One region of the Pseudomonas sp. PB103 genome, then DNA from elsewhere that is predicted to be linked to it. Evidence: predicted binding sites of a transcription regulator. Region 1 holds the regulator's gene; the other holds the start of a gene.
What was found. The regulator sigma-54, encoded in region 1, starts transcription at its own class of promoters, with help from an activator protein. The targets are predictions, from matches to a motif close to ANTGGCATNNANNTTGCTNT.
Positions count from the first base shown of each region.

Region 2: glnA (type I glutamate--ammonia ligase) is a predicted target of sigma-54. The motif match lies at 3,496-3,515, and genes of this name have one in related genera.

Region 1 is NZ_RWIL01000118.1:45,724-61,357, forward strand. It holds gene EJA70_RS20945 (TonB-dependent siderophore receptor) at 1-493, shown strand, start outside; gene EJA70_RS20950 (DUF4198 domain-containing protein) at 506-1,225, shown strand; gene hisC (histidinol-phosphate transaminase) at 1,345-2,397, opposite strand; gene hisD (histidinol dehydrogenase) at 2,401-3,738, opposite strand; gene hisG (ATP phosphoribosyltransferase) at 3,864-4,499, opposite strand; gene murA (UDP-N-acetylglucosamine 1-carboxyvinyltransferase) at 4,627-5,892, opposite strand; gene EJA70_RS20975 (BolA family protein) at 5,915-6,154, opposite strand; gene EJA70_RS20980 (lipid asymmetry maintenance protein MlaB) at 6,270-6,575, opposite strand; gene EJA70_RS20985 (phospholipid-binding protein MlaC) at 6,572-7,219, opposite strand; gene mlaD (outer membrane lipid asymmetry maintenance protein MlaD) at 7,231-7,698, opposite strand; gene mlaE (lipid asymmetry maintenance ABC transporter permease subunit MlaE) at 7,698-8,495, opposite strand; gene EJA70_RS21000 (ATP-binding cassette domain-containing protein) at 8,495-9,304, opposite strand; gene EJA70_RS21005 (KpsF/GutQ family sugar-phosphate isomerase) at 9,580-10,554, shown strand; gene EJA70_RS21010 (HAD family hydrolase) at 10,555-11,079, shown strand; gene lptC (LPS export ABC transporter periplasmic protein LptC) at 11,088-11,660, shown strand; gene lptA (lipopolysaccharide transport periplasmic protein LptA) at 11,647-12,192, shown strand; gene lptB (LPS export ABC transporter ATP-binding protein) at 12,192-12,917, shown strand; gene EJA70_RS21030 (RNA polymerase factor sigma-54) at 13,105-14,595, shown strand; gene hpf (ribosome hibernation-promoting factor, HPF/YfiA family) at 14,669-14,977, shown strand; gene ptsN (PTS IIA-like nitrogen regulatory protein PtsN) at 14,989-15,453, shown strand; gene rapZ (RNase adapter RapZ) at 15,456-15,634, shown strand, end outside.
Region 2 is NZ_RWIL01000048.1:3,589-19,222, forward strand. It holds gene typA (translational GTPase TypA) at 1-1,687, opposite strand, end outside; gene thiI (tRNA uracil 4-sulfurtransferase ThiI) at 1,827-3,281, opposite strand; gene glnA (type I glutamate--ammonia ligase) at 3,610-5,016, shown strand; gene EJA70_RS08475 (hypothetical protein) at 5,146-6,489, shown strand; gene EJA70_RS08480 (DUF4124 domain-containing protein) at 6,590-7,102, shown strand; gene EJA70_RS08485 (DUF4124 domain-containing protein) at 7,099-7,722, shown strand; gene glnL (nitrogen regulation protein NR(II)) at 7,954-9,039, shown strand; gene ntrC (nitrogen regulation protein NR(I)) at 9,036-10,472, shown strand; gene EJA70_RS08500 (hypothetical protein) at 10,978-11,418, opposite strand; gene EJA70_RS08505 (tRNA (cytidine(34)-2'-O)-methyltransferase) at 11,417-11,872, shown strand; gene secB (protein-export chaperone SecB) at 12,038-12,523, opposite strand; gene grxC (glutaredoxin 3) at 12,581-12,835, opposite strand; gene EJA70_RS08520 (rhodanese-like domain-containing protein) at 12,837-13,250, opposite strand; gene gpmI (2,3-bisphosphoglycerate-independent phosphoglycerate mutase) at 13,404-14,933, shown strand; gene EJA70_RS08530 (murein hydrolase activator EnvC) at 15,187-15,634, shown strand, end outside.

The sequences.
Region 1 (15,634 bases):
TCTCGCCCTCGATCCGGGCACCGACACCAGCCGTGCAATGGGCAAGGCGCGCAGTCGCGGTTTCGATTGGCAGGTCACCGGACAAGTCACCGACGCCGTGCGGGTGATCGGCGCCTTCGCCTGGATCGACGCCGAAGTCACTCAGGGTGACGCGGTGATTCCCACCGGCAGCCGCATCCTCGGCGTGGCCAAACGCAGCGGCAGTCTGCTCGGGGTTTATGAATTTCAGGATGGCCGTTTGCGCGGCTCTGACGTCGGCGCGGCGTTCACTTATGTCGGCGACCGTTCCGGTGAATCCGGCAGCGATTTTGAATTGCCGGCCTATCACACCGTCGATCTGCTGGCCCACTACAAGTCCAGCGACAACGTCACCGTCGGCCTGAACCTGAACAACCTCTTCGACGAAAAGTATTACGAGCGCTCGTACAGCAACTATTGGGTTAACCCCGGCGAGCCGCGCAATTTCACCGTCAGCCTGACACTCAATCTGTAAAAGGACGTCACCATGCAATACGGCAAAACCCTCGTGCTCATCGCCGCGCTGTTCGCCGGCCAGGTTTCGGCTCATGGCCTGTGGACCGAACAACGGCGCGGCAATATCGAAGTGATCTACGGCCATGGCGCCGAGGATAATGCGTTCAAGGCGCAGAAAATCAGCGGCGCCTGGGCCTACGATGCGGGCGGCAAGATGATTCCGGTGAGCGTTGAACGACTCGCCGATCACGCACGTTTGCAGCCGCTGAAGTCGCCTGCGGTGTTGGCCGTGGCGCTGAATAACGGCATGTGGTCGCAGACTGCCGACAAAAAGTGGGTCAACGAAGGCCGCAGCAAAGTACCGGGCGCTATTGAGGCAACCGAGACATTCAAATACAGCCTGGCGATTTACCAGCCGGGGGCGAAGTTGCCGAAGCTTGATCAGATCAAGTTGTTGATTTTGCCGGAGGTCGATCCGCTGACCGTGGGACCGGGAAAATCGTTGCCGGTGCGGGTGTTGCTCGATGGCAAACCGGCGGCCGGGGTGAAGTTGATTGGCGACTATCGCAGTGCGCCGAACACCCTGAGCACCGAGACCGACAAGGATGGCCGCGCGCGGGTGCTGGTGCGAAATGAAGGGTTGAATGTGATTGCGGCGCAGGTTGAGGTGCCGGTCAAGGACAGTGCTGATGTGAACAGTCGTGGCTTGTTCAGCTCACTGACCTTCCTTGGCGAACCGCATCACGAGTAATCACCACAAATCCCCTGTAGGAGTGAGCCTGCTCGCGATTGCGGTGTGTCATTCAACTCACATGTTGAATGCTGAAACGCATCGCGAGCAGGCTCACTCCTACAGGGTGCAGCGGTGGTTTAAAGCTCGCCCAGGCCGTCGATCAGCGCCTGATTCTGCTCCGGCGTGCCAATCGAGATCCGCAGAAACTGCGCAATCCGCTCCTGCTTGAAGTGACGCACAATCACGCCCTGCTCGCGCAATTTCGCCGCCAGCCCCGCCGCATCATGCTGCGGATGCCGGGCGAAGATGAAGTTCGCCGCCGACGGCAGCACTTCAAAACCCTTGGCCTGCAACTGCGCGATCACCCACTCGCGGCTCTCGATCACCAGACGGCAGGTCTTGTCGAAATACTCGCGATCTTCGAACGCGGCAGCAGCACCGACAATCGCCAGACGATCCAGCGGATAAGAGTTGAAGCTGTTCTTGATTCGCTCCAGCGCCTCGATCAAGTCCGGATGCCCGACCGCCAGACCCACGCGCAAACCGGCCAGCGAGCGCGATTTGGACAGGGTCTGCGTCACCAGCAGGTTCGGATAACGATCGACCAGACTGATCGCCGTCTCGCCGCCGAAGTCGATATACGCCTCATCCACCACCACGACTGAATCCGGGCTGGCCTTGAGGATTTGTTCAACCGCGTCCAGCGCCAGCAGGCACCCGGTCGGGGCGTTCGGGTTAGGGAAAATAATCCCGCCGTTCGGCTTGGCGTAGTCGGCCGGGTCGATCTGGAACTGTGCGTCCAGCGGCACCGCATCAAACTTGATGCCGTACAACCCGCAGTAAACCGGATAGAAGCTGTAGCTGATGTCCGGGAACAGCAACGGCTGATCATGCTGCAACAAACCGTGGAAAATGTGCGCGAGCACTTCGTCCGAACCGTTACCGAGAAACACTTGATTGCTCTGTACGCCGTAGTAGTTGGCGACTGCAGTTTTCAGCAGATCGCTGTTCGGATCGGGGTACAAGCGCAGGTTGTCATTCAGCTCGACCTGCATGGCCGCCAAGGCTTTTGGCGATGGGCCGTACGGGTTTTCGTTGGTGTTGAGCTTGACCAGTTTGGTCAGCTTCGGCTGTTCGCCCGGCACGTATGGCACCAGATCCTTGACGAACGGGCTCCAGAATTTACTCATGCTTTATTCCCCCTGCCCTTGAAGAAAGTCTGCGTCTTTGATGCGGTATTCGGCGCTGCGCGCGTGAGCGCTCAGCGATTCGCCACGGGCCAGCACGGAGGCAGTTTTACCCAGCTCGGAGGCACCGGCCTCGGAGCAGAAGATGATCGACGAACGTTTCTGGAAGTCATACACGCCCAGCGGCGACGAAAACCGCGCGGTGCCGGAGGTCGGCAATACGTGGTTCGGGCCCGCGCAGTAGTCGCCCAGCGCTTCGGAAGTGTGACGGCCCATAAAGATCGCGCCGGCGTGGCGGATCTGCGGCAGCCAGGCTTGCGGATCAGCAACCGACAATTCCAGGTGCTCAGGGGCGATGCGGTTGGCGACTTCGATGGCTTGGGCCATGTCCTTCACGTGAATCAACGCACCACGGCCATTGATCGAGGTTTCGATGATGGTCGCGCGATCCATGGTCGGCAGCAGTTTGTCGATGCTGGCGGCGACCTTGTCGAGGAACTCGGCGTCCGGGCTGACCAGAATCGCCTGCGCGTCTTCGTCGTGCTCGGCTTGCGAGAACAGATCCATGGCGATCCAGTCCGGATCGGTCTGGCCGTCGCACACCACGAGGATTTCCGAAGGGCCGGCGATCATGTCGATGCCAACCTGACCGAACACGTGGCGCTTGGCCGTGGCGACATAAATGTTGCCCGGGCCAACCACTTTGTCGACTTTCGGCACGCTTTCGGTGCCATAAGCCAAGGCAGCAACGGCTTGCGCGCCGCCGATGGTGAACACGCGGTCGACGCCAGCGATGCACGCAGCCGCCAACACCAACTCGTTGATTTCACCGCGCGGGGTCGGCACGACCATGACCACTTCGGTCACGCCGGCGACTTTGGCCGGAATCGCGTTCATCAATACCGACGAAGGATACGACGCCTTGCCGCCCGGCACATACAGACCGGCGCGATCCAGGGGCGTGACCTTCTGGCCCAGCACGGTGCCGTCAGCCTCGGTGTAGCTCCAGGAATCCTGCTTCTGTTTTTCGTGGTAGCTGCGCACACGGGCGGCGGCTTTTTCCAGTGCTTCGCGCTGCGGCACGGTGATGCGCGTCAGCGCCAGTTCCAGGCGCTCGCGCGGCAGGATCAGGTCAGCCATCGAAGCGACTTCGAGGCCGTCGAACTTCTGGGTGAACTCGACCAGCGCCGCGTCACCGCGTTCGCGCACAGCCTTGATGATGTCCAGCACCCGCTGATTGACCGAGTCGTCAGACACACTTTCCCAGCTCAGCAGATGATCCAGATGATGCGCGAAATCCGGGTCAGCAGCGTTGAGTCGGCGAATTGCAGTCGTTGCGGTCATAGCGAGAGCCTCATAGGAATGGCAAAAAACTCAGGCGCCCGAAACTATCATTCGATCCGCTTAGGCACCTGAGAATTCTGGCTATGAGGCGGATAGACGGCGCGACCTGGGGTCGCGCAGGTAAATCAGCCGCGGTGTCGAGACTCCACTGCGTTGCGCAGGGTGTCGATCAACGCCTGGATTCGGGCGTGTTGCATTTTCATCGAAGCCTTGTTGACCACCAGGCGCGAGCTGATCGTGGCGATCAGTTCCTGAGGCTCCAGGCCGTTGGCGCGCAAAGTGTTGCCGGTGTCGACCACGTCGATGATCTTGTCCGCCAGACCGATCAGCGGCGCCAGTTCCATCGAGCCATAGAGCTTGATGATGTCGACCTGACGGCCCTGCTCAGCGTAGTAACGCTTGGCAACGTTGACGAACTTGGTCGCCACGCGCAGACGGCCCTTGGGCTCTGGCGCACCGATCTTGCCGGCGGTCATCAGCTTGCACTGGGCGATCTGCAGGTCCAGTGGCTCATAGAGACCCTGGCCGGTGTATTCCATCAGCACGTCTTTACCAGCGACGCCGAGGTCGGCCGCGCCATGCTCGACATAGGTCGGCACGTCAGTGGCGCGCACGATCAGCAGACGTACGTCTGGCTGAGTCGTAGGAATAATCAGCTTGCGGCTCTTGTCCGGATTCTCGGTCGGCACGATGCCCGCTTCAGCAAGAAGCGGCAGGGTGTCGTCAAGGATGCGGCCCTTGGACAGTGCGATGGTCAACATGGGAAACGTCAGTCCTTATCAAGGTACTCATGTCCGGTCGCAATCGGCGCCGGACACACATCGAGCCGGAAACCGGCTCGACTCAAAACGAATTCAACGGACACGTCCCTGTGTCCACATGCAGCTGTTAGCCCGGTACGCGACGGATCTTGGCGCCCAGCATCTGCAGTTTTTCTTCGATGCACTCGTAACCACGGTCGATGTGGTAGATGCGGTCGATCAGCGTGTCACCTTCGGCAACCAGTGCCGAGATCACCAGGCTGGCCGAAGCTCGCAGGTCGGTGGCCATGACTGGCGCGCCTTTCAGGACTTCAGTACCGGTGACGATGGCAGTGTTGCCTTCGACCTGGATCTTGGCGCCCATGCGGTGCAGTTCGTACACGTGCATGAAACGGTTTTCGAAGATCGTCTCGATCACCGCACCGGTGCCTTCGGCAATGGCGTTGAGCGAGATGAACTGCGCCTGCATGTCAGTCGGGAAAGCCGGGTACGGCGCGGTGCGCACGTTCACTGCCTTCGGACGCTTGCCGTGCATGTTCAGCTCGATCCAGTCTTCACCGCAGGTGATTTCTGCGCCGGCTTCACGGAGTTTTTCCAGAACGGCTTCGAGGATGGTCGGATCGGTGTCCTTGACCTTGACGCGGCCACCGGTCACGGCAGCAGCCACCAGGTAGGTGCCGGTTTCAATACGGTCAGGCATGACTTTGTAGAAGCACGAACCCAGACGCTCGACGCCATCAATGGTGATGGTGTCGGTGCCGGCGCCGGAAACCTTGGCGCCCATGGCGTTGAGGAAGTTCGCCAGGTCAACCACTTCAGGCTCGCGGGCGGCGTTCTGCAGCACGCTGCGGCCCTTGGCCAGAGCAGCGGCCATCATGATGTTCTCGGTACCGGTCACACTGACGGTATCGAAGAAGAAGCTTGCACCGCGCAGGCCACCTTCAGGCGCCTTGGCCTTGATGTAGCCGCCTTCGACGTCGATCACCGCGCCCATGGCTTCGAGACCACGGATGTGCAGGTCGACCGGACGCGAACCGATGGCGCAACCGCCAGGCAGTGCAACTTCGGCTTCACCGAAACGGGCAACCATCGGGCCCAGTACCAGGATCGACGCACGCATGGTTTTCACCAGTTCGTACGGGGCGATCAAGGTCTTGATGGTGCGCGGGTCGATTTCGACGCTGAGTTTCTCGTCGATCACCGGCTCAATGCCCATGCGACCGAACAGCTCGATCATGGTAGTGATGTCGTGCAGGTGCGGCAGGTTGCCAACGGTCACCGGGCCATCACACAGCAGGGTGGCAGCCAGGATCGGCAGGGCAGAGTTCTTTGCCCCGGAAATGCGGATCTCGCCATCAAGGCGAGCGCCACCGGTAATAATCAATTTATCCATAAGAATCTCGACGCCCTTAGGCTCAGGTGCGCTCGGCCCAGGCCGCGCTGCTGAAAAATTTCATAGTGACCGCATGGATGCTGCCATCGGTGATCCATGGGTTCAAATGGGCATAGACCTGCTGCTGACGCTTCACCGGGCTCAACGCCGCCAGTTCATCGCTAATCACGTTCAGCTGGAAATTGCAGCCTTCGCCCTCAACTTCTACCAACGTTCCGGGCAGCTTTCCTTCAAGGAAGCTCTTCACTTCTACGGCCTGCATGCTCAACCTCAATCGGCGCCCTGTGCGCACGGGTCGGACATCATACAAAAAAGCCCCGCGCCTGCGAACCCCGCATGGCAGGACTCTGACGGGGGGCTTCTTTATAGATGTGGGTTCAGGGGTGCGCCAACAGTTCGGTCAATTCACTGACCTGAGCAATTTCGCGCATGTCTTCGGGCATTGCGCGGATGCTGACAGCCTTGCCGGCCGCCTTGGCATCGCGCATGAAGCACAGCAGCAACGACAAGCCGACGCTACTGGACTTCTTCACCGCCGAGCAATCGATCACCAGCGATGCCGCTTTACTGGACTTGATCAGTGCCTGGCCTTCCTTGCGCAAGTCAGGGCCGGTGCGGTAATCCAGCACTCCGCTGAGCAGAAGCTCGTCGACATCACTCATACGAACTGCGGCCTCACTCATTGTGCTGGGTTCTTTTCGGTGGATTCCTTGGCCTTGGCCACTTCACCGGCCCAACCATTGATGGTCTTGTCCAGGTCGTTGCCATTACGCTGCATCGCGTCGGCGAACTGATCACGGAACAGCTTGCCGATGTTGATGCCGTTGATGATCACGTTGCGCAGTTTCCACTCGCCATTGATCTTCTCCAGCGTGTACTGCACAGGATAGATCGCGCCGTTGCTGCCCTTGACGGTCATGTTGACGCTGGTGCGATCACCCGACTCGTCCTTCGCCGGATCAACGGTAATGCCCTGGTTGTTGTACTCGAGCAAGGCGTTGCCGTAGAACTGGAACAGGCCTTTCTTGAAGTTTTCCTGGAAGGTCTGCATCTGCGCCGGCGTGGCCTTGCGCGAATACTTGACCGTCATGATGCTCTTGGAAATGCCTTCGGCGTCCACCACCGGCCCGACGATGCTGTTGAGCGCCGCGTAGAAATCAGTCGGATCCTGCTTGTATTTCTCTTTGTTGGCCGCCAGATCGGCCAGCAACCGGTTGGTTGTGTCCTGAACCAGATCGTGTGCCGAAGTCGCAGCCGCCACGGCGTTACCCATCAACGGCAAGGCCGCCAACAGCACCAACAGGCTGCGTCGCAAGATAGAGATCATTCAAAAGCTCCTCATTTGGCGTCTTTGCTAACGGTATTGAGCAGGAATTTACCGATCAGGTCTTCCAGTACCAGAGACGACTGCGTGTCGTGGATGGTTCCGCCATCCTTCAGCGGTTTGTCTTCCCCACCGACGCTGATACCGATGTACTTCTCGCCCAGCAGACCAGCGGTCAGGATAGACGCTGTGGAGTCGGTTGGCAGGTTGTCGACCTTTTTATCCACTTGCAGGGTGACCCGACCGGTGAAGCTGTCGCGATCCAGATCGATCGCCGTGACCTTGCCGATGGTCACACCGGCCATGGTCACTTTGGCTCTGACCGTCAAACCGGCGATATTGTCGAAGTAGGCATAAAGTTTATAGGTGTCAGTGGTCGACGTCGGAGACAGGCCACTGACCCGCAACGCAAGCAGCAACAAAGCCAGGATCCCTGCCAGCAGGAACAGGCCGACACCGATTTCCAGGGTGCGGTTTTGCATCAGAAATCTCCAAACATCAAAGCGGTCAGAATAAAGTCCAGGCCGAGCACTGCCAGCGAGGCAAACACCACGGTCTTGGTGGTGGCACGACTGATTCCCTCGGAAGTGGGCTCACAGTCATAGCCTTGGAATACGGCGATCCAGGTGACGACGAAGGCGAAAACGATGCTTTTGATGACACCGTTAAGCACATCACTGGTGAAGTTCACGCTGTTCTGCATGTTCGCCCAGTAGGAGCCTTCATACACGCCCAGCCAGTCGACAGCTACCCACGAACCGCCCCAGATGCCTACCACGCTGAAAATCATCGCCAGCACCGGCAGGGAAATGAAACCGGCCCACAGGCGCGGGGCAATGATGTACTTGAGCGGGTCGACACCGATCATTTCCAGGCTGGAAAGCTGTTCAGTCGACTTCATGTTGCCGATTTCGGCGGTCAGCGCCGAACCGGCACGCCCGGCGAACAGCAACGCCGTCACCACCGGCCCCAGTTCACGCAGCAAGGTCAGGGCCACCATCTGCCCTACCGCCTGCTCCGAACCGTAGCTCGACAGAATGCTGAAACCCTGCAACGCCAGGACCATGCCGATGAAAATGCCGGAGACGACAATAATCACCAGCGACATCACGCCGACCGAATGCAGTTGCTTGACCAGCAGGCCGAAGCCACCGCTGATGCCACCACGCCCCAGCAAGGCATGAAACAGGAACAGCGTGGCCCGACCGAACACCGCAACGGCATCGATCGCCGCTTCGCCAAACCGGCGAACGCGTTCTATTAATGAAATTCTGCGCATCAGCGCTTCCCCAGAAGATCTGCGCGGTAATCCGTCGCTGGAAAATGGTACGGCACCGGGCCATCGGGATTGCCGGTCATGAACTGACGGATACGCGGCTCGTCCGAGTTCATCAGTTCATCCGGTGTGCCCTGCCCCAACACCTGACCATCACCGACGACATAAATGTAGTCGGCAATGCTCGCGGTTTCGGCCAGATCGTGGGAGACCACGATACTGGTGATCCCCAGCGCATCGTTGAGCAGACGGATCAGGCGCACCAGCACGCCCATGGCGATCGGGTCCTGGCCGACGAACGGTTCGTCGTACATGAGAATCTGCGGATCGAGCGCAATCGCCCGGGCCAGCGCGACACGACGTTTCATGCCGCCGGACAGTTCGTCAGGCATCAATTCGATGGCGCCACGCAGACCGACTGCCTGCAATTTGAGCAGGACGATGTCGCGGATCATTTCTTCCGGCAATTGGGTATGAACGCGCAGGGGGAAAGCGACGTTCTCGAAGACATCGAGATCGGTGAACAGCGCGCCGCTCTGAAACAGCACACCCATGTGCTTGCGCGCATCGAACAGATCGCTGCGCGACAGCTTCGGCAGGTTCTGACCGTTGACCCAGACTTCGCCGCTGGTGGGACGCAACTGCGCGCCCATCAACCGCAGCAGCGTGGTCTTGCCACACCCGGAAGGCCCCATGATGCCGGTGACCTTGCCGCGCGGGATGCGAATATCGACGTTATTGAAAATGCTGCGCGCACCGCGCTTGAAGGAGACTCCCTTCAGCTCGACCGCGTAGGCGTTATCGGCACTCATCTAAACTCCTTGCGATGCAGCCTCTCACTCGGACGCCAGGCTTTCTTGGGAAAGCACATACATCCCGGGCAGGCCGAACTGGCGGCGAACTATATCACTGCAACCGCCAAGCGCCCAAGGCTTGTGCCGGCGCATGTTCAGTGATTTGACAGGCCCGCAGCAGGTTTTCGAAGCATTTGGTAACGAGGAATGACAAAGCGCGACGATCTTGCGTGAGGCTTTGCAACATAACCGCTATAATCGCCGCCTTTTCATCGGGCTATACGATTTCTGACATGAGCCAATCCAGCGACCTGATTCAATCGGCACAACGCACCATCCAACTCGAAGTGGAAGCCGTACAAGGCTTGTTGCCCCATATCGACGCCGATTTCGTCCGTGCTTGCGAGATGATTCTGGCCAGCAAAGGCCGTGTGGTCGTGGTCGGCATGGGCAAATCCGGGCACGTCGGCAACAAGATTGCCGCGACCCTGGCCAGCACCGGCACCCCGGCTTTTTTCGTTCACCCGGCCGAAGCCAGTCATGGCGACATGGGCATGATCACCCGCGACGACGTGATCCTGGCCCTCTCCAACTCTGGCTCGACCAACGAAATCGTCACCCTGCTGCCACTGATCAAGCGCCTGGGCATCCAGCTGATCAGCGTCACCGGTAACCCGCAATCGCCGCTGGCCAAGGCAGCCGAAGTCAATCTCAACGTTCACGTCGAGCATGAGGCTTGCCCGTTGAATCTGGCACCGACCTCGTCGACCACCGCAGCCCTGGTCATGGGCGATGCCCTGGCCGTGGCATTGCTCGAAGCGCGTGGTTTCACCGCTGAAGATTTCGCGTTTTCGCATCCGGGCGGGGCCCTCGGCCGCCGCCTGTTGCTGAAAGTTGAAAACGTCATGCACGCCGGGCAAGAGCTGCCGCAGGTGCAGCGCGGTACCCTTTTGAAGGACGCGTTGATGGAAATGACCCGCAAGGGCCTGGGCATGACGGCGATCCTTGAAGCCGACGGCAAACTGGCCGGGATCTTTACCGACGGCGATTTGCGCCGCACCCTTGATCGCAGCATCGATATCCGCAGCGCCACCATCGACCAGGTAATGACGGCCCACGGCAAGACCGCCCGGCCCGAGATGCTTGCCGCCGAGGCCCTGAAAATCATGGAAGACCACCGAATCAACGCACTGGTAGTTGTCGACGAGGACGATCGCCCGATTGGCGCCTTCAACCTTTCCGATCTGCTGCGCGCAGGAGTCATGTAAATGAGCAACGATCTGCTGCAACGCGGCAAAGCGATCAAACTGGCGGTGTTCGACGTCGACGGGGTCCTCACCGACGGGCGCCTGTATTTCCTCGAAGACGGCAGCGAATTCAAGACCTTCAACACCCTTGATGGCCAAGGCATCAAGATGCTGATGAATGCGGGCGTACAAACTGCCATTATCAGCGGCCGCAAGACACCGGTGGTTGAGCGTCGGGCGAAAAACCTGGGTATCCCGCATCTTTTTCAGGGGCGCGAAGACAAATTGGTCGTTCTCGACGGTCTACTTGAACAACTGGGCCTAAGCTATGAACAGGTCGCCTACCTCGGTGACGACCTGCCTGACCTGCCGGTGATCCGCCGCGTGGGCCTGGGGATGGCGGTCGCCAACGCTGCCGATTTCGTCCGCGAACACGCCCATGGCGTAACCCGCGCCCGTGGCGGCGAAGGCGCCGCCCGCGAATTCTGCGAATTGATCCTGCGTGCGCAGGGCAGCCTTGATGCCGCCAATGCCGCGTACTTGTGAGTCAAACCATGTTTAGCAAAAAATTTCGCAACTTCCTGCTGTTCGGTTGCATCGCGGCGCTTTTCGCCGCGGTCGGCTACTGGAACATCAGCCCGGAACGCTTCCTCGACAAGCCGCAGGTCACGTCGACCGAAAGCCCGATCGACTGGTATGCAACCAACACACACACCCTGCAATACCTGCCGGACGGCAAAGTGCAATATGAAATGACGTCCGAGAAAGCCGAGCACGTCAAGGCGACCGACATCACGCTGGTCACCAAACCTGATCTGAACATGTACCGCGGCACGGATTTCCCGTGGCACGTGACCAGTGAACGCGGCGAAGTGAACTCGGGTGGCACCCAGGTTGAATTGATCGACTCGGTGCGCATCAAGCGCACCGACGAAAAGAAGCGCGATCTGCTGGTCACCTCCACTCGCATGACGGTGTTCCCGCAGGAGCAATATGCGCAGACCGAGCAACCCGTTAGAATCGACGGCGCTGGCGGTGTATCGACTGGCGTTGGAATGAAAGCGTATCTGAAGGACAGCAGGATACACCTGCTATCGAACGTAAGAGGACAGTATGAGGCTCGTTAAAACCCTCCCTATTTTGCTCAGTCTGGGCGCAGCACTGGGAAGCGTGAGCGCCTGGGCTCTGCCGAACGATCAAGAGCAGCCAATCCGCATTCAGGCCGACGATGCCCAACTGGACGACAAGAACGGCGTTGCTACCTATAAAGGTGACGTGATCATCACCCAGGGTTCGATGAAGGTCACCGGCAATACCGTGACCATCACCCGTACCCCGACCGGTGATATCGACGTGGTGACCTCGGTCGGCAACCTCGCCTACTTCGAACAGCTGCAGACCGCTGGCGACACCAAGCCTGTACAGGGCTGGGGCGTGACGATCCAGTACCACGCCGCGCAAAACCGCGTTGTGCTGATCGACAAGGCCAAGGTTGTCGACAAAGACAACAACACCACTCAGGGCGAGAAGATCGTCTATGACACGGTGAAAAAACTTGCCAGCGCCGGTCGCGCTACCGGCAGCAAGGTCACCGAGGCGCGTCCGCGCATCGACATGGTGATCCAGCCGAAGAAGAAAACCGAAGAGAAAACCCAGTAATGGCAACTCTGAAAGCTCAGCACCTGGCCAAGGCCTATAAAAGCCGCCAGGTCGTGCGTGACGTCAGCCTGTCGATCGACAGCGGCCAGATCGTCGGCCTGCTCGGCCCCAACGGCGCCGGCAAGACCACGTGCTTCTACATGATCGTCGGCCTGGTGCAGGCCGATCAGGGCCGCGTACTGATCGATGATCTGGACGTCAGCCACCAGCCGATGCACGGTCGTGCCAAGGCTGGTATCGGCTATCTGCCGCAAGAAGCGTCGATCTTCCGCAAACTGTCGGTCGCCGACAACATCATGGCCATCCTCGAAACCCGTCAGGAACTCGACAAGGCCGGTCGTCGCAAGGAGCTGGAAAGCCTGCTGCAGGAATTCCACATCAGCCACATCCGCGACAACCTCGGCATGAGCCTGTCGGGTGGTGAACGCCGCCGCGTGGAAATTGCCCGCGCGCTGGCCACCGCGCCGAAATTCATCCTGCTCGACGAACCGTTTGCCGGTGTCGACCCGATCTCGGTCGGCGATATCAAGCAGATCATCCACCATCTCAAGGCCAAGGGCATCGGTGTACTGATCACCGACCATAACGTGCGTGAGACGCTGGATATCTGCGAAACCGCGTACATCGTCAACGACGGTCAACTGATCGCCGAAGGTGACGCCGAAACCATCCTGGCCAACGATCTGGTCAAGGAAGTGTATCTGGGTCACGAGTTCCGCCTGTAAGCGCTACAGCATCCTGGTGATTCGCGAGGGTGCTGTATCGATGAAGCAGCTTTTTATACGCTTTAATTGTTACAGCGCTCTAGGCAAACACTTCAGTTTCAGGCATATAATTTGCTTAAGTTTGGCGCTTCGGCGCCCTGTAGTGGATGGCGCATAGCGCCGGCGAATAAGGTGTTAAGCCCCTGCCATGAAACCATCGCTAGTCTTGAGAATGGGCCAGCAGCTGACGATGACACCGCAGCTGCAACAGGCCATCCGTCTGCTCCAATTGTCGACCCTGGATCTGCAACAGGAAATCCAGGAGGCGCTGGAATCCAATCCGATGCTCGAACGCCAGGAAGAAGGCGAAGACTTCGACAATTCCGACCCCTTGGCCGACAACGCTGAACAGAAGCCCACCGAGATCCAGGAACCTTCCTACCAGGAAACCGCGCCGACCGTCGACAACCTCGAAGACGGCGATTGGAGCGAACGCATTCCCAACGAATTGCCGGTCGACACCGCTTGGGAAGATGTCTATCAGACCAGCGCCAGCAGCCTGCCCAGCAGCGACGATGACGAGTGGGATTTCACCACCCGCACCTCCGTTGGCGAAAGCCTGCAAAGCCACCTGTTGTGGCAACTGAACCTCGCCCCGATGTCCGACACCGATCGCCTGATCGCCGTGACCCTGATCGATTGCATCAACAATCAGGGCTATCTGGACGAAACCCTCGAAGAAATCCTCGAAGCGTTCGATCCGGAACTGGACATCGAGCTGGACGAGATTGAAGCCGTCCTGCACCGCATCCAGCAATTCGAACCGGCCGGTATCGGTGCGCGCAACCTTGGCGAATGCCTGTTGCTGCAATTGCGCCAGTTGTCGGCCAAGACGCCATGGCTGGCAGAAGCCAAGCGTCTGGTCACGGACTACATCGACCTGCTTGGCAGCCGCGATTACAGCCAGTTGATGCGCCGCATGAAACTCAAGGAAGACGAGTTGCGCCAGGTCATCGAGCTGGTGCAGAGCCTCAATCCGCGTCCGGGTTCGCAGATCGAATCCACTGAGGCCGAGTACGTTGTACCTGACGTGATCGTGCGCAAGGACAACGAGCGCTGGCTGGTCGAGCTGAATCAGGAATCGGTGCCACGCCTGCGCGTCAATGCGCAATACGCCGGATTCGTCCGTCGCGCCGACACCAGCGCCGACAACACCTTCATGCGCAATCAGTTGCAGGAAGCGCGCTGGTTCATCAAGAGCCTGCAGAGCCGCAATGAAACCCTGATGAAAGTTGCCACCCAGATCGTCGAGCATCAGCGCGGTTTTCTGGAGTACGGCGACGAAGCCATGAAACCGCTGGTCTTGCACGACATTGCCGAAGCGGTGGGCATGCATGAATCAACGATTTCCCGGGTGACCACACAGAAATTCATGCATACCCCGCGCGGTATTTATGAGCTGAAATACTTTTTCTCAAGCCATGTCAGCACCTCCGAAGGCGGCGAATGCTCGTCCACGGCGATTCGCGCGATCATCAAAAAACTGGTTGCCGCGGAAAATCAGAAAAAGCCGTTGAGTGACAGCAAGATCGCTGGTTTACTGGAGGCACAAGGCATTCAGGTGGCTCGCCGCACCGTCGCCAAGTACCGCGAATCCTTAGGGATCGCGCCTTCGAGCGAACGCAAGCGGTTGATGTAAGCCACGTTACAGCGTTCCAGTGGCAGGCTATCCAGCCTGCCGCTTTATGCACTGGCAACGAAGGAGAAGCTGTATGCAAGTCAACATCAGTGGACACCAACTGGAAGTGACCCAACCTCTGCGTTCCTATATCGAGGAAAAACTCCAACGACTGGAGCGCCATTTCGACAAGATCACCAACGTGCAGGTCACGATGTGCGTCGAAAAGCTGAAGCAGAAAATCGAAGCCACCTTGCATATACCCGGCAGCGAAGTGGTCGCCAACGCGGAACATACCGATATGTACGCGGCGATCGACGCCTTGACCGACAAGCTGGATAAACAACTCAAAAAGCATAAGGAAAAGACCCAGAGCCTGCTCCAGGGCGCGACCGGTCGATAACCCCCCACCCCATGATCCGACTTGAAAGTATCCTGACCCCCGGCCGTTCCCTCGTGAACGTGCCGGGCGGCAGTAAAAAGAAAGCCCTCGAACAAATTGCCAACCTGATCGCCCGCGAAGTGCCGGATCTGGAGATGCAAGATGTCTTCGAGGCTCTGATTGCCCGTGAAAAACTCGGTTCTACCGGTTTTGGCAACGGCATCGCCATTCCTCACTGCCGCCTCAAAGGCTGCGAAACGCCCATCAGTGCGTTGATGCACCTTCAAGCCCCCATCGATTTCGACGCCATTGACGGCGCGCCGGTTGACCTGCTGTTTGTCTTGCTGGTCCCGGAAGCCGCTACCGATGCGCACCTGGAGTTGCTGCGTCAGATCGCCAGCATGCTCGACCGCAAGGACGTGCGTGACAAATTGCGCAGCGCCGCGAGCAACGAAGCCTTGTACCAGGTCGTTCTGGACGAGCAAAACGGGCAGTAATCATGCGCTTGATCATCGTCAGCGGCCGTTCCGGCTCGGGTAAAAGTACCGCCCTTGATGTCCTTGAGGACAACGGTTACTACTGCATCGACAATCTGCCGGCAGGCTTGCTGCCAGAGCTGGCCGAGCGCGCATTGATCCATACGGAGCTTGCGCAACCGCTGGTTGCCGTGTCGATTGA
Region 2 (15,634 bases), on a different contig from region 1:
ACTTCACTGGTGGAACCAGAGCGATGGTTTCGTCTTTACCCGAAGCACGCATGTTGTCGAGCTTCTTGCCCTTGGTAGGGTTAACGCCCAGGTCGTTGTCGCGGCTGTTCTGACCAACGATTTGACCGTTGTAGATCTCTTGACCGTGTTCTACGAACAGCTTGCCACGAGCCTGCAGGGTTTCCAGCGAGTAGGTCAGTGCCTTACCGGTTTCAACCGAAACCAGAACGCCGTTCTGACGGCCGGACATGTGGCCCGACTTGACAGTGTCGTAGCGATCGAAGATCGAGGTCAGGATGCCAGCACCGTTGGTCAGGGTCAGGAACTGGTTACGGAAACCGATCAGACCGCGAGCAGGGATGTTGTATTCCAGACGAACACGGCCCTTGCCATCAGGAACCATGTTGCTCAGGTCGCCCTTACGCAGACCCATCTCTTCCATCACCTTGCCCTGCGCTTCTTCAGGGATGTCGATGGTGACGTTTTCGAACGGCTCTTGCTTGACGCCGTCAACTTCACGAATGATCACTTCAGGACGGCCCAGGGCCAGCTCGAAGCCTTCGCGACGCATGGTTTCGATCAGTACCGAGAGGTGCAGCTCACCACGGCCGGAAACCTTGAACTTGTCAGCGGAGTCGCCTTCTTCAACGCGCAGTGCAACGTTGTACAGCAGCTCTTTGTCCAGACGGTCCTTGATGTTACGGGACGTCACGAACTTGCCTTCTTTACCGCAGAATGGCGAGTCGTTTACCTGGAAGGTCATCGAAACGGTTGGCTCGTCAACGGTCAGAGGCTTCATCGCCTCGACGGTGTCCGGGTGGCACAGGGTGTCGGAGATGAACAGCGAGTCCATACCGCTGATGCACACGATGTCGCCTGCTGCAGCTTCTTCAACGTCGATGCGGTGCAGACCGTGGTGACCCATCAGTTTCAGGATACGGCCGTTACGGCGCTTGCCGTCGGCACCGATCGCCACAACCGGGGTGTTCGGCTTGACGCGACCACGAGCGATACGGCCAACGCCGATAACACCCAGGAAGCTGTTGTAATCCAGAGCGGAGATCTGCATCTGGAACGCGCCGTCACGGTCAACGGCCGGAGGCGGAACGTGGTCGACTACCGCTTGGTACAGCGGGGTCATGTCTTCCGCCATGGCGGTGTGATCCAGACCGGCAATGCCGTTCAGGGCCGAAGCGTAAACAACCTGGAAGTCCAGTTGTTCTTCGGTAGCACCGAGGTTGTCGAACAGGTCGAAGATCTGGTCCAGAACCCAGTCCGGACGCGCGCCTGGACGGTCAACCTTGTTGATTACCACGATCGGACGCAGGCCGGCTTCGAAAGCCTTCTTGGTCACGAAACGGGTTTGCGGCATAGGGCCGTCTTGAGCGTCAACCAGCAGCAGAACGGAGTCAACCATCGACATTACGCGTTCAACTTCGCCGCCGAAGTCGGCGTGGCCCGGGGTGTCCACGATGTTGATGTGGTAGCCGTTCCAGTTGATGGCGGTGTTTTTCGCCAGAATGGTAATACCGCGCTCTTTTTCCTGGTCGTTGGAGTCCATCACGCGCTCGTCGTTGAGCTCGTTGCGCTCCAGAGTGCCGGATTGACGCAGGAGTTTGTCTACCAGGGTGGTTTTACCATGGTCAACGTGGGCAATGATGGCGATGTTACGTAGATTTTCGATCACTTGTGTATCTCGATCAGAGGATTCGGTTTGCTGACAAGTCTTGGCAGCGATTAGCAGTAGTGTCCGGCATGGCCGTTACAGCTTGACGGCGGTGTCGGGGGGCCGGTGACGCAGGCCACAGGCAAACAGCCCCGGGCACTTAGCTCGGTCGATAAACGCGCACATTGGCATGCCCCTCACTGAGCAAATGGTGAGCATGCAGGCGACTCATCACGCCTTTGTCGCAATACAGCAGGTACTGGCGAGTCGGATCCAGCTCCTTGAAACGAGCGTTCACTGCGTAGAACGGCATCGTCTGTACTTCTACGCCAGCGAGTTCCAGCGGCTCATCCTCGGCGGCATCCGGGTGACGGATGTCGATCACGATCTGGCCGGCCAATGCTTCGCTGACTTCTTCAATCTGTACGTCCTGGCCCAATTCGTCGATCACGCGATCGATCGGCACCAGTTTGGCGTTTTCGAGCGCACGCTCGAGCACCGCCATGTCGAATTCTTTCTCTTCGTGTTCAACGCGACCGCGTTTGGCGGCGGTCTTCGGGTTGACCGAAATGACCCCACAGTATTCCGGCATGTGCCGGGCAAAATCGGCGGTGCCGATCTCGTTGGCCGTGTCGATGATGTCCTGCTTGTGCGCCACGATCAGCGGACGCAGGACCAGTTTGTCGGTCACGCAGTCGATCACCGACAGGTTCGGCAGCGTCTGGCTCGACACCTGGGAGATCGCCTCGCCAGTGACCAGCGCCTCGATCTGCAGGCGGTCGGCGATGTTGGAGGCCGCGCGCAACATCATACGCTTCAATACGACGCCCATATGACTGTTATCGACTTTGCCGAGAATTTCGCCCAACACTTCTTCGAACGGAACACTGACAAATAGCACGCGTTGCGAGCTGCCGTACTTCTTCCAGATGAAATGCGCGACTTCCATCACGCCCAATTCATGGGCACGACCGCCCAGATTGAAGAAACAGAAGTGGGTCATCAGGCCGCGACGAATGATCTGGTAGGCCGCAACGGTCGAGTCAAAGCCGCCGGACATCAATACCAGCGTCTGCTCCAACGCACCGAGCGGATAGCCGCCGATGCCGTTGTGCTGGCTGTGAATCACAAACAACCGTTTGTCGCGAACTTCGATACGGACTTCGATTTCCGGCGCTTTCAGGTCGATTCCGGCGGCACCGCACTCACGGCGCAGCTTGCTGCCGACGTATTTTTCGACGTCCATCGAGCTGAAGGTGTGCTTGCCGGCACGCTTGCAGCGCACCGAGAAAATCTTCCCGGCCAGCGCCGCGCCGTAGTGCTCTTTGCACTTCTCGGTGATGTCGTCGAAGTCGCCCAGCGGGTACTCGTCGATCTGCAAAAAGTGCGCGATGCCCGGCATGCAGGTCAGGCGCTCACCCATCTCTTTCAAGGCTTTGGCGTCGGTAATGCGGGTTTCCAGCTCGAGATTGTCCCACACACCGTTCACCACCACGGCCGGGTCCAGGTCGCGGAGCACGGTGCGGATGTTCTTGGCCAACTGGCGGATGAATTTCGTCCGGACAGGTCGGCTTTTGATGGTGATCTCGGGGAAGACTTTTACGATTAGTTTCATGAAAACAGCGCGCGAACGGCCAGCCGAAAAAGGGGGGCGCGGATTATAGCGGAAATTGCTCAAGGTTTAACCAGTTAATGTGCAGAAGGTTTAGCATGCACCAAAACGGGTCATTTTCGATTTATAACGCTACATTAGAGGGCGAGATTTTCCACTTTCAGGCGCGCAGCACCTTAATAAGCGTGAATTTGGGGCAAAAAACCCATGCTGGGGCACTGGCATGCAATTTGCTCCCTTGTGAGGCAGGTTGCCTTGGCAGAGTATTCGCGCCGGCATCAACCAAATTCAAGGGCATCCACTACCAAGCCCGAAGCCACCCGGAGGACATATGTCGAAGACGGTTCAACTCATCAAAGATCATGACGTCAAGTGGATTGATCTGCGCTTCACGGACACCAAAGGTACTCAGCACCACGTGACCATGCCGGCCCGCGATGCTTTGGACGACGACTTCTTCGAAGTCGGCAAAATGTTCGACGGTTCCTCCATTGCTGGCTGGAAAGGCATCGAAGCCTCCGACATGATCCTGATGCCGGTTGACGAAACTGCCGTTCTCGACCCGTTCACCGAAGACGCCACCCTGATCCTGGTGTGCGACATCATCGAACCTTCGAGCATGCAAGGCTACGATCGCGACCCACGTGCGATCGCCAAGCGCGCCGAAGAACACCTGAAAGCCACCGGTATCGGTGACACCGTGTTCGCCGGTCCTGAGCCAGAATTCTTCATCTTTGACTCGGTGAAATTCAAGTCGGACATTTCCGGCTCGATGTTCAAGATCTACTCCGAGCAAGGTTCGTGGATGTCCGACCAGGACATCGAAGGCGGCAACAAGGGTCACCGTCCAGGCGTCAAAGGCGGCTACTTCCCGGTTCCACCGTTCGACCACGACCACGAAATCCGTACCTCCATGTGCAACGCACTGGAAGAAATGGGCCTGACCGTCGAAGTTCACCACCACGAAGTGGCGACTGCCGGCCAGAACGAAATCGGCGTCAAGTTCAACACCCTGGTGAAGAAAGCCGACGAAACCCAAACCCTGAAGTACGTTGTGCACAACGTTGCTGACGCCTACGGCCGCACCGCGACCTTCATGCCGAAGCCACTGTACGGCGACAACGGTTCGGGCATGCACGTACACATGTCGATCTGGAAAGACGGCAAGAACACCTTCGCAGGTGAAGGCTATGCCGGCCTGTCCGATACCGCTCTGTACTTCATCGGCGGCATCATCAAGCACGGTAAGGCCCTGAACGGCTTCACCAACCCGGCGACCAACTCCTACAAGCGTCTGGTGCCAGGCTTCGAAGCTCCGGTAATGCTGGCCTACTCGGCTCGCAACCGTTCCGCTTCGATCCGTATTCCTTACGTGTCGAGCCCGAAAGCCCGCCGTATCGAAGCACGTTTCCCGGATCCGGCTGCCAACCCGTACCTGGCCTTCGCTGCACTGCTGATGGCCGGTCTGGACGGCATCCAGAACAAGATCCACCCAGGCGACGCTGCTGACAAAAACCTGTACGACTTGCCGCCTGAAGAGGCGAAAGAGATCCCACAAGTTTGCGGCAGCCTGAAAGAAGCCCTGGAAGAGCTGGACAAGGGCCGCGCGTTCCTGACCAAGGGCGGCGTATTCTCCGACGACTTCATCGACGCTTACATCGCGCTGAAATCGGAAGAAGAAATCAAGGTTCGCACCTTCGTACACCCACTGGAATATGAGCTGTACTACAGCTGCTGATCCGGTAGCGCCGCGCTACGCGGCGTGACAAAAAGAGGCCTCCTTCGGGAGGCCTTTTTTGTGCGCGCGCATCCATGGATAATCCGCCGCCTCAGCGCCCGTTACCGGCGCCTTGACGAAGGGATTCGCATGAAGTGGTTATGGGCCATCGCCCTGACGGCCAGCCTCGCCTGCCAAACGGCCGGAGCGGCAGCGTTCTATGAAAACAAAACCCTGGCGCATCCGCTGATCGAGGGTTTGCAGGAAAGCTCGGCGACGCTGGCGTTCATCAAGGAAGCGGGGGGCGTCAAAGGTTATTACTGCATTTGCAATATGCCCAATGCCGAACCCCGTTTGCTTGACGATTTCGGCCAGGCGACCATCGAATCGGTTTTCCTCATGTCGCTCGACAGTGAGGATCCGACCCGCTTTGTGCTGTTCCGGCAGAACGAGCAATACCGAATCTACGCCTACAAGTACAACGACAACGATCACCTCTACAGCCGCGTCACGCGTCTGCAGCCAGCGCTGGATCGCATTACCGCAGGCCAGAAACACCTCGATGCCCTGACCATCAAGAAAGCACTGAGCCGAAACACCCCGCTGAACTATCGCTTCTACTATGAAGAGTCCGGCGTACCGGAGTTCGACCAACTCGATTTCAGCCAAGGAACACTGGTGAGCTATTACGGCCAGTACTACGACCCTCTGAGCAATCCCACACCGGACGACGAACCGTACTTCTACAAGAAAACCTATCAGGAAAAAGACGGTCGGTTTCTCACTGTTACCTTCTGGCGTTGGCTCGATGGCACCCTCGTCGAGGGTAACCGCACGCTCTACAACTATCAGGTCAGACGTATTGCCTGGGAAACCGCTCCGCTGAAATTCACCGGCAGCGAGGACGGCCAATCGGTGTCTTATGACTCCGGATCGATCTCGGCCAAAGGTGCCTACAAGCAGGGCGTACGTATCGGCCCGTGGTCTATTTCCAAAGACGAGAAATATTCGGCGTCCGGTCACTTTGCAGAGGGTAAACGGGAGGGACAATGGAGCATTTACCAGGACGGGCAGACGCTGGACGGCGAGTACCACAATGATTTGCGCGACGGCCGCTGGCAGCTTTCCAACTACGACGAGATGGAATGGGTCGCCACCGGATTCCAGACCTATGTCCATGGTCAACTCAACGGCCCGAGCGAACTGACCATCGCCGGCAAGACCGAGCGCGGCAATTATGTCGACGATAAACGCCAAGGCCCATGGGAAACCAAAGCAGGAAACGGCGACTACACGAATGATCTGCAAAGCGGCCCGTGGACACTCAAGACTGACAACGGACACACTCAAACCGTGAACTTCGTCGCCGGCAAAAAAGAAGGCGAGCTGCGCGATTTCGACGCCAATGGTGTGTTGACCTACATCGAGCATTACAAGACGGGCGTCCTGTCCGGCAGTCGCGAGAGCGTGCTTGCGGCAGGCGCCTCACGATAGGGCCCGGGGCCATTTGTGTGAGCTGATGTTGAGGCGGTTGGGCTTACCGCTGCCTCTGGCCTATGCTGCAAGCCAATCTCACTGCTGATCGGTTGCATCCATGGGTCGTGGTTTTCTATTTCTCCTACTGGTGATCGCCCTGCCCGTCGCGGCGCAGATCTACAAGTACACCGACGCCAACGGCCACACGGTGTACAGCGATCACTCGCCGGACGGCGTGCAGGCGCAACCGGTGGAATTGCCGCCGCTCAATCGGGTCGAGCCGCAAGCGCCGAGCGCACCGGCCGCGCCTGAGCCCGACACTCGTGAACCTGCGCGCAACGCCTACGACATTCTTGAACTCGCCGGCCTGCCCACTGAAGAAGCCTTGCGCGCCAACAACGGCACCTTCACTGTCAATGTGCTGATCAAACCGCGTCTGCAGGCGCCGCATCAATTACGGCTGGTGCTCGACGATGAACCGTACGGTCAGCCGAGCAACGTGCCAATCCTGCAGTTGGTGAATGTTGACCGGGGTGAGCATCGACTGGCCGTCCAGGTCATCGACGGGCAAACAATCGTTCAGCAAAGCCCGCCCGTGGCCTTCACTGTGCAGCGAGTACACAAGCCATGATTCGCGCGTGGCTGATCGCCGCTTTGGCCATGATGACGTTGCAAGCCTCGGCAGAGGTCTTTACCTACGTCGATGCGCAGGGCAATCGCGTTTATACCGACCAGCCACGCGGCAATGCCAAGCGTGTGCCCATCGCCACCAGCAATCGCATGTCGGCCAATCCAACGGCCGCCGCGCCGATCACCACGGCGAAGAAATCCCCGGAACAACCGCCGTTCCACTACGACATGCTGCGCATTCTGGTGCCCGAACCCGATGCCACGATTCGCAGCAGCGCCGGCGAAGTCATCGTCAGCGTCACCAGCGAACCGGGCCTGCAAAAAGGGCATCGTTATCGGCTGTTGCTGGATGGTCAGGCCACTGGCGAGCCCGGCCTGACGCCAGTCTTCCCGCTGAGCAATATCGATCGTGGCAGCCACAACCTTTCGGTGGAAATCCTCGACGCCGAAGGGCGGACGGTCGAGCGCACCGCTAACCAACCCTTCCACATGCTGCGCATCTCCCTCGCGCAGAAACGCCAGGTCAAACCGTGCGTTGCCGACGATTACGGGGTTCGCCCGGAATGTCCGCTCAAAGACAAACCCGAAGAGCCGAAAAACCCCTTCCTGCGTTTCTTCTAACGCCGTTCAGCTTTGCGCACTATATTGGTGCAATAGGCTGCACCGTACTCATATTCCAACCCATTTTGGTTCGAAACTTCCCGTTCGCGCCGGCCGAATGCCACGCAAACGAGCGTCAAACGCCCGTTTCAGGCGTCGAACGCTTCTTTTCAGAGCCTTGGTTTGGTTTTTGCATTTTCCCGATACCGACGCTTGCTTGTTGCGCACGCTCCGCCCCCAAAAGAGGCTCCGATGACCATTAGCGACGCAATCCACCGTTTGCTGCTCGACAACCTGACCACCGCCACCATCCTGCTCGACGCCGAATTGCGCCTCGAGTACATGAACCCGGCGGCGGAGATGCTGCTCGCCATCAGCGGGCAGCGCAGCCATGGGCAGTTCATCAGCGAGCTGTTCACCGAATCTACCGAGGCGCTGAATTCCCTGCGCCAAGCCGTGGAACAGGCGCATCCGTTCACCAAACGCGAAGCGATGCTCACCGCCCTCACCGGCCAGACGTTGACCGTGGATTACGCGGTGACGCCGATCCTCAGTAATGGCGCGACCATGCTCCTGCTGGAAGTCCACCCGCGTGACCGCTTGCTGCGGATCACCAAGGAAGAGGCGCAAATCTCCAAACAGGAAACCAGCAAAATGCTGGTGCGCGGCCTCGCCCACGAGATCAAGAACCCGCTGGGCGGCATCCGTGGCGCCGCGCAATTGCTGGCCCGCGAACTGCCGGAAGACAGCCTGCGCGATTACACCAACGTAATCATTGAAGAGGCCGATCGCCTGCGCAATCTGGTCGATCGCATGCTCGGTTCGAACAAGCTGCCGTCGTTGGCAATGTGCAACATTCACGAGGTACTGGAACGCGTCGGCCATCTGGTCGAGGCCGAAAGTCAGGGCTGCATCACCTTGGTGCGCGATTACGACCCAAGCATTCCCGACGTGTTGATCGACCGCGAGCAAATGATTCAGGCCGTGTTGAACATCGTGCGCAACGCGATGCAGGCAATCAGCAGCCAGAACGAGCTGCGCCTGGGCCGCATCAGCCTGCGTACCCGGGCCATGCGCCAGTTCACCATCGGCCACGTCCGCCATCGCCTGGTGACCAAGATCGAGATCATCGACAACGGCCCCGGGATCCCCGCGGAACTTCAGGAAACCATTTTCTTTCCCATGGTCAGCGGACGCCCGGACGGTACCGGGCTCGGCCTGGCCATTACCCAGAACATCATCAGCCAGCACCAGGGCCTGATCGAGTGTGACAGCCATCCAGGCCACACCACCTTCTCGATCTTTCTGCCACTGGAACAAGGAGCCACATCGACATGAGCCGTAGTGAAACCGTGTGGATCGTCGATGACGACCGTTCTATCCGTTGGGTGCTGGAAAAGGCCTTGCAGCAGGAAGGCATGACCACGCAGAGCTTCGACAGCGCTGATGGCGTGATGAGTCGCCTGGCCCGTCAGCAGCCTGACGTGATCATTTCCGACATTCGTATGCCGGGTGCCAGCGGCCTGGACTTGTTGGCACGGATTCGCGAGCAGCACCCACGGTTGCCGGTCATCATCATGACCGCTCACTCCGATCTGGACAGCGCTGTCGCCTCCTATCAGGGCGGCGCTTTCGAATACTTGCCCAAGCCGTTCGACGTTGATGAAGCGGTGTCGCTGGTCAAACGTGCCAACCAGCACGCGCAAGAACAGCAAGGCCTGGAAGTTGTACCGGCGCTGACCCGCACCCCGGAAATCATCGGCGAAGCGCCGGCGATGCAGGAAGTGTTTCGCGCCATCGGGCGCTTGAGCCACTCCAACATCACCGTGTTGATCAACGGTGAATCGGGTACTGGTAAAGAACTGGTCGCCCACGCCCTGCACCGCCACAGCCCACGCGCGGCCTCGCCGTTTATTGCGCTGAACATGGCGGCGATCCCCAAGGATCTGATGGAGTCCGAGCTGTTCGGCCATGAGAAAGGCGCGTTCACCGGCGCGGCGAATCTGCGTCGCGGGCGTTTTGAGCAGGCTGACGGCGGCACGCTGTTCCTCGATGAAATCGGTGACATGCCGGCGGATACGCAAACCCGTTTGCTACGGGTTCTGGCGGATGGCGAGTTCTATCGCGTTGGCGGGCATGTGCCGGTCAAGGTCGATGTGCGCATCATCGCCGCGACGCACCAGAACCTGGAAACCCTGGTGCACGCCGGCAAATTCCGTGAGGACTTGTTCCATCGCCTCAATGTGATCCGCATCCACATCCCGCGCCTGTCGGACCGTCGCGAAGACATTCCGACCCTGGCCAAGCATTTCCTCAGCCGCGCCGCGCAGGAACTGGCGGTCGAGCCGAAGCTGCTGAAAAGCGAGACCGAGGAATACCTGAAGAACCTGCCGTGGGGCGGCAACGTGCGCCAGCTGGAGAATACCTGCCGCTGGATCACCGTAATGGCGTCCGGACGCGAAGTACACATCAGCGACCTGCCGCCAGAGCTGCTCAACCTGCCGCAGGACTCGGCACCGGTGACCAACTGGGAGCAGGCGCTGCGCCAGTGGGCCGACCAAGCCTTGGCGCGTGGCCAGTCGAGCTTGCTCGACAGCGCGGTGCCGGCGTTTGAGCGGATCATGATCGAGACGGCGCTGAAGCACACGGCCGGACGTCGGCGTGATGCGGCGGTGTTGCTGGGTTGGGGGCGTAATACCCTGACGCGCAAGATCAAGGAGTTGGGGATGAAGGTTGATGGTGCGGATGATGATGAGGGGGATGAGGGTTAACTCGGCACTCTAGTCGTCCGCGAAAAGATCGCAGCCTGCGGCAGCTCCTACATTGAACCCATGTAGGAGCTGCCGCAGGCTGCGATCTTTTTGTTTGCGTGCACCGCCAAAAGGCACGACGACCCGCAATCGGGCATAACAACCGGATCAAAAAAAACCCAAACAGAACTCGAAAAACAACCGCCCAAAACCACGAAAGCCCCGAATTCCGGGGCTTTCGCGTTTCTCATCAGCTTTTTTGTTTCAACAAATTAAAACCTGGCACGCCCCCTGCAATACCTCTCACAGGTGATTCGTTTCACCACCCGTTTCGGGGACCTTGGTACAGGCAGGCCGGGGATTCCCCTCTTTACATCGGGCTCACACCGCAACGCGGCGAGCCCATCCTTTTGGGGCTCTTGGTACAGGCAGGCCGGGGGTTCCCTCTTTACACCGGACCGACGCGTCACGCGAAGTCCATCCCGTTTTGGGAACCCTGATACAGGCAGGTCAGGGATTCCCGCTTTTATTGCTCCCTCAGATGAATCTCCAGGCGCCAGCGGTCATCGACCGCACTGCCGGCCCAGTCACCCTGCAGCGGCCGCGCCGCCAGCACCGTCAGCAACAACCCACCGTCACTCGCTCGCGTCCGCCAATTGACGTCTTTGCCGTTGAGCTTGAGCTGGCCCTTCTGCGCCGGCCCCTCAGCCTGGAACAACAGCGCCACCGTGCCATCGATGACTTCGCCATGCAGCTTCGGCTCGTTGTTGAACCACACCAGCAAACCGCCGTCAGTCATCTCGATCTGCTGCAACACTGTCGGATCCGGCGTGGTCAGGCGGCCAATCATCAAGCCGATCATCACGCCGACAATCGCCAGCGAAGCGATCACACGCGGGAATAGTTTCGAACGGTTGTCCACAGGCGGCGTAGAATGCCGCTCATCTTTACCTTCGGAGCCGTGCATGTTTCACGTCATCCTTTTTCAACCAGAAATTCCGCCGAATACCGGCAACGTTATCAGGCTGTGCGCCAACAGCGGCTGCCACCTGCATTTGATCGAACCGCTGGGCTTCGAGATGGACGACAAGCGCTTGCGCCGTGCCGGTCTCGATTACCACGAATATGCCACTCTGCAACGTCACGCCGATCTCGCCAGTTGCCTGGCAAGCATCGGTAACCCTCGGGTGTTTGCGTTCACCACCAAGGGCTCGCGACCGTTTCATGATGCGGCGTTTGTCCCGGGCGATGCGTTCATTTTCGGCCCGGAAAGCCGTGGCTTGCCGCCGGAAGTGCTCGACGCCCTGCCCGCTGAACAGCGCCTGCGCCTGCCCATGCGTGAAGGCTGCCGCAGCCTGAACCTGTCCAACACCGTCGCGGTCGCCGTGTACGAAGCCTGGCGCCAGAACGACTTCAAATAACTACACACCTGATCGTTCCCACGCTCTGCGTGGGAATGCAGCCCGTGACGCTCCGCGTCACTGGACGCGGAGCGTCCCCAGAGGCATTCCCACGCGGAGCGTGGGAACGATCAGCCAAGAAAAAAGCGCCTGTTACGGCGCTTTTTTCGTTGTAGCCAGGACCGTTTATTGAACGGTTGGCGTCTCGCCGCTTTCCTGCATGCGCTGCAATTCTTGCGCGTACAGGGCGTCGAAGTTCACCGGCGCCAGCATCAGCGCTGGGAACGAACCGCGGGTCACCAGGCTGTCCAGGGTTTCGCGTGCGTACGGGAACAGGATGTTCGGGCAGAACGCACCCAGGGTGTGGCTCATCGAAGCCGCGTCGAGGTTTTTAATCAGGAAGATACCGGCCTGTTGCACTTCAGCGATGAAGGCCACTTCGTCACCGTTTTTCACGGTCACGGACAGGGTCAGTACGACTTCGTAGAAATCGCCTTCGAGTTCTTTCTGGCGAGTGTTCAGATCCAGACCAACGGTCGGATCCCACTGCTGACGGAAGATCGCCGGGCTTTTCGGGGCTTCGAAGGACAGGTCGCGAACGTAGATGCGCTGCAAGGAGAATTGCGGTGCGGTTTCTTCTTCGCTGGCTGCAGTGTTCTGTTGGTCAGTCATCTCAGATCCTTTCTGATCTTGGGTCTTTTAGGGAGTGCTGTACGTGGGTGCAGCCGTTCAGGCCTTGAGCAGCGCGTCGAGCTTGCCGGCGCGCTCCAGGGCATACAAATCGTCACAACCGCCGATGTGCTTGCTGCCGATCCAGATCTGCGGCACGGACGTGCGTCCGGCTTTCTGGGCCATTTCGGCGCGCACCTGCGGCTTGCCATCGACCTTGATCTCTTTGAACGCCACGCCTTTGTTCTCGAGCAGGTACTTGGCTCGCGAGCAATAAGGGCAGTAATCGCTGGAGTAGACGATGACTTCGCTCATATCACTTCACCAGCGGCAGGTTGTCGCCTTTCCAGCTGGAGATCCCGCCGGACAGCTTGGCGGCGGTGAAGCCGGATTTCATCAGCTCGCGGGCGTGGGTGCCGGCGGTCTGGCCCAGGGCGTCGACCAGAATAATGGTCTTGGCCTTGTGCTTTTCCAGCTCGGCGGTGCGCGCAGCCAGTTTGTCCTGGGGAATGTTGATCGCGCCAACGATGTGGCCGGCAGCGAAATCCTTGGCCGGACGGATGTCCACCACTACTCCTGCGTCTTTGTTGACCAGTGCAGTCAGCTCACCGGTGCTCAGGCTTTTACCGCCGCCCTGCATCGTGTGCGCCAGCAGCAGAGCCAGCAGTACGACGAAGATACCGACAAGAATGTAGTGGTTAGTGGCAAATTCAATCAGGTGAGCAACCATCGAAGGAGGTTCCAGGGCGTTAAAATGTCGGCCAGTATACACAGCCACTATGGTCGGCCAAACCCCGTCCGGCGGTGACGCGGTCGGAACTTAGCTTTAAACTCCAACTCCCTTTTCCATCGCCCTCTTCTTTATTAGCCACGAGTGGATTCCATGACTACCACGCCTAAACCTTTGGTCCTGATGATTCTCGACGGCTTCGGTCACAGCGAAAGCCCCGAATCCAACGCCGTTTTTGCGGCGAAGAAGCCCGTCCTTGATCGCCTGTGGGCCACCGTGCCGAACGGCTTGATCTCGGGCAGCGGCATGGACGTCGGTCTGCCGGACGGCCAGATGGGCAACTCCGAAGTCGGCCACATGAACCTCGGCGCCGGCCGCGTGGTGTATCAGGACTTCACCCGCGTGACCAAGTCGATCCGCGACGGCGAATTTTTCGAGAACCCGACCATCTGCGCCGCTGTGGATAAAGCCGTGGCCGCCGGTAAAGCCGTGCACTTCATGGGTCTGCTCTCCGATGGCGGCGTGCACAGCCATCAAGATCACCTGATCGCCATGGCCGAACTGGCCTTCAAGCGCGGCGCTGAAAAAATCTACCTGCACGCTTTCCTTGATGGCCGCGATACGCCGCCGAAAAGCGCTGCCTCGTCGATCGAATTGCTCGATGCAACCTTCCAGGCACTGGGCAAGGGCCGCATCGCCAGCATTATCGGCCGTTACTTCGCAATGGATCGTGACAACCGCTGGGATCGCGTCGCTCAGGCCTACAACCTGATCGTCGACGGCAACAGCGAATTCAACGCCGCCACCGCGCAGGAAGGTCTGGACGCTGCTTATGCGCGTGGCGAGAGCGACGAATTCGTCAAAGCCACGACCATCGGTGTGCCGGTAAAAGTCGAAGACGGCGACGCTGTGGTGTTCATGAATTTCCGCGCCGACCGCGCCCGCGAGCTGACCCGCGTCTTCGTCGAAGACGATTTCAAGGATTTCGAGCGCGCGCGCCAGCCGAAACTGGCCGGGTTCGTCATGCTGACCCAATACGCGGCAAGCATTCCGGCACCGTCGGCGTTCGCGGCGGGCAGCCTGGAAAACGTCCTGGGCGATTACTTGGCGAAAAACGGCAAAACCCAACTGCGTATCGCTGAAACCGAGAAATACGCGCACGTGACCTTCTTCTTCTCCGGCGGTCGTGAAGAACCGTTCCCGGGCGAAGAACGCATCCTGATCCCGTCGCCGAAAGTCGCCACTTACGACTTGCAGCCGGAAATGAGCGCGCCTGAGGTGACCGACCGCATCGTCGAGGCCATCGAAAACCAGCGCTTCGACGTGATCGTGGTCAATTACGCCAACGGCGACATGGTCGGTCACAGCGGTGTGTTCGACGCGGCAGTGAAAGCGGTTGAATGCCTCGACACCTGCGTCGGTCGCATCGTTGAAGCCCTGGAAAAGGTCGGCGGCGAAGCGCTGATCACCGCTGACCACGGCAACGTCGAAAAAATGGCCGATGAAGAAACCCACCAGGCACACACCGCGCACACTACTGAGCCGGTGCCGTTCATTTATGTCGGCAAGCGCGACCTCAAGGTCCGTGAAGGCGGCGTGCTGGCGGATGTGGCGCCGACCATGCTGAAACTGTTGGGTCTGGAAAAACCTGCGGAAATGACCGGCACCTCTATCCTGGTCTGACCCCAATCGCCAAAACACCGCAAAACCCTGTGGGAGCTGGCTTGCCAGCGATAGCAATCTGACAGCCAACATCTATGTTGAATGTGCAGACGCCATCGCTGGCAAGCCAGCTCCCACAGTGGTTTATGGAGTTTTCGAAATGGAATTCGGTGTATTGCTTGGTCCAGTTATCACACAGCCCCAATTGGGCGTTTTTTTTGCAGCCTCGGGCGGGCATACTAGGCCGTCCCTTACCCTGGTGCCGCCCGCCTCTATGCTCCGCGTCCTGATCGCCCTCGCTCTGACCTGCCTGCTCCAACCGGCCTTCGCTGACGAGCGCGCGCAAACCCAACAACAGTTGGACGCCACGCGTCAGGACATTGCCGAGCTGAAAAAACTGCTGAGCAAGGTCCAGGAAGAAAAATCCGGCGTGCAGAAAGAGCTCAAGGGCACTGAAACCGAGCTGGGCAAGCTGCAGAAACAGGTCGATGCGCTGCAGAAAGAGCTGCAGAAAAGCGAATCCGAGCTGCAGCGACTCGATGCAGAGAAAAAAAAACTTCAGAGCGCGCGCACTGAACAGCAGCGACTGATCGCCATTCAGGCCCGTGCGGCTTATCAGAACGGTCGGCAGGAATACCTCAAGCTGCTGCTCAACCAGCAGAATCCAGAGAAATTCGCCCGCACCCTCACCTATTACGATTACCTGAGCCAGGCCCGCCTGG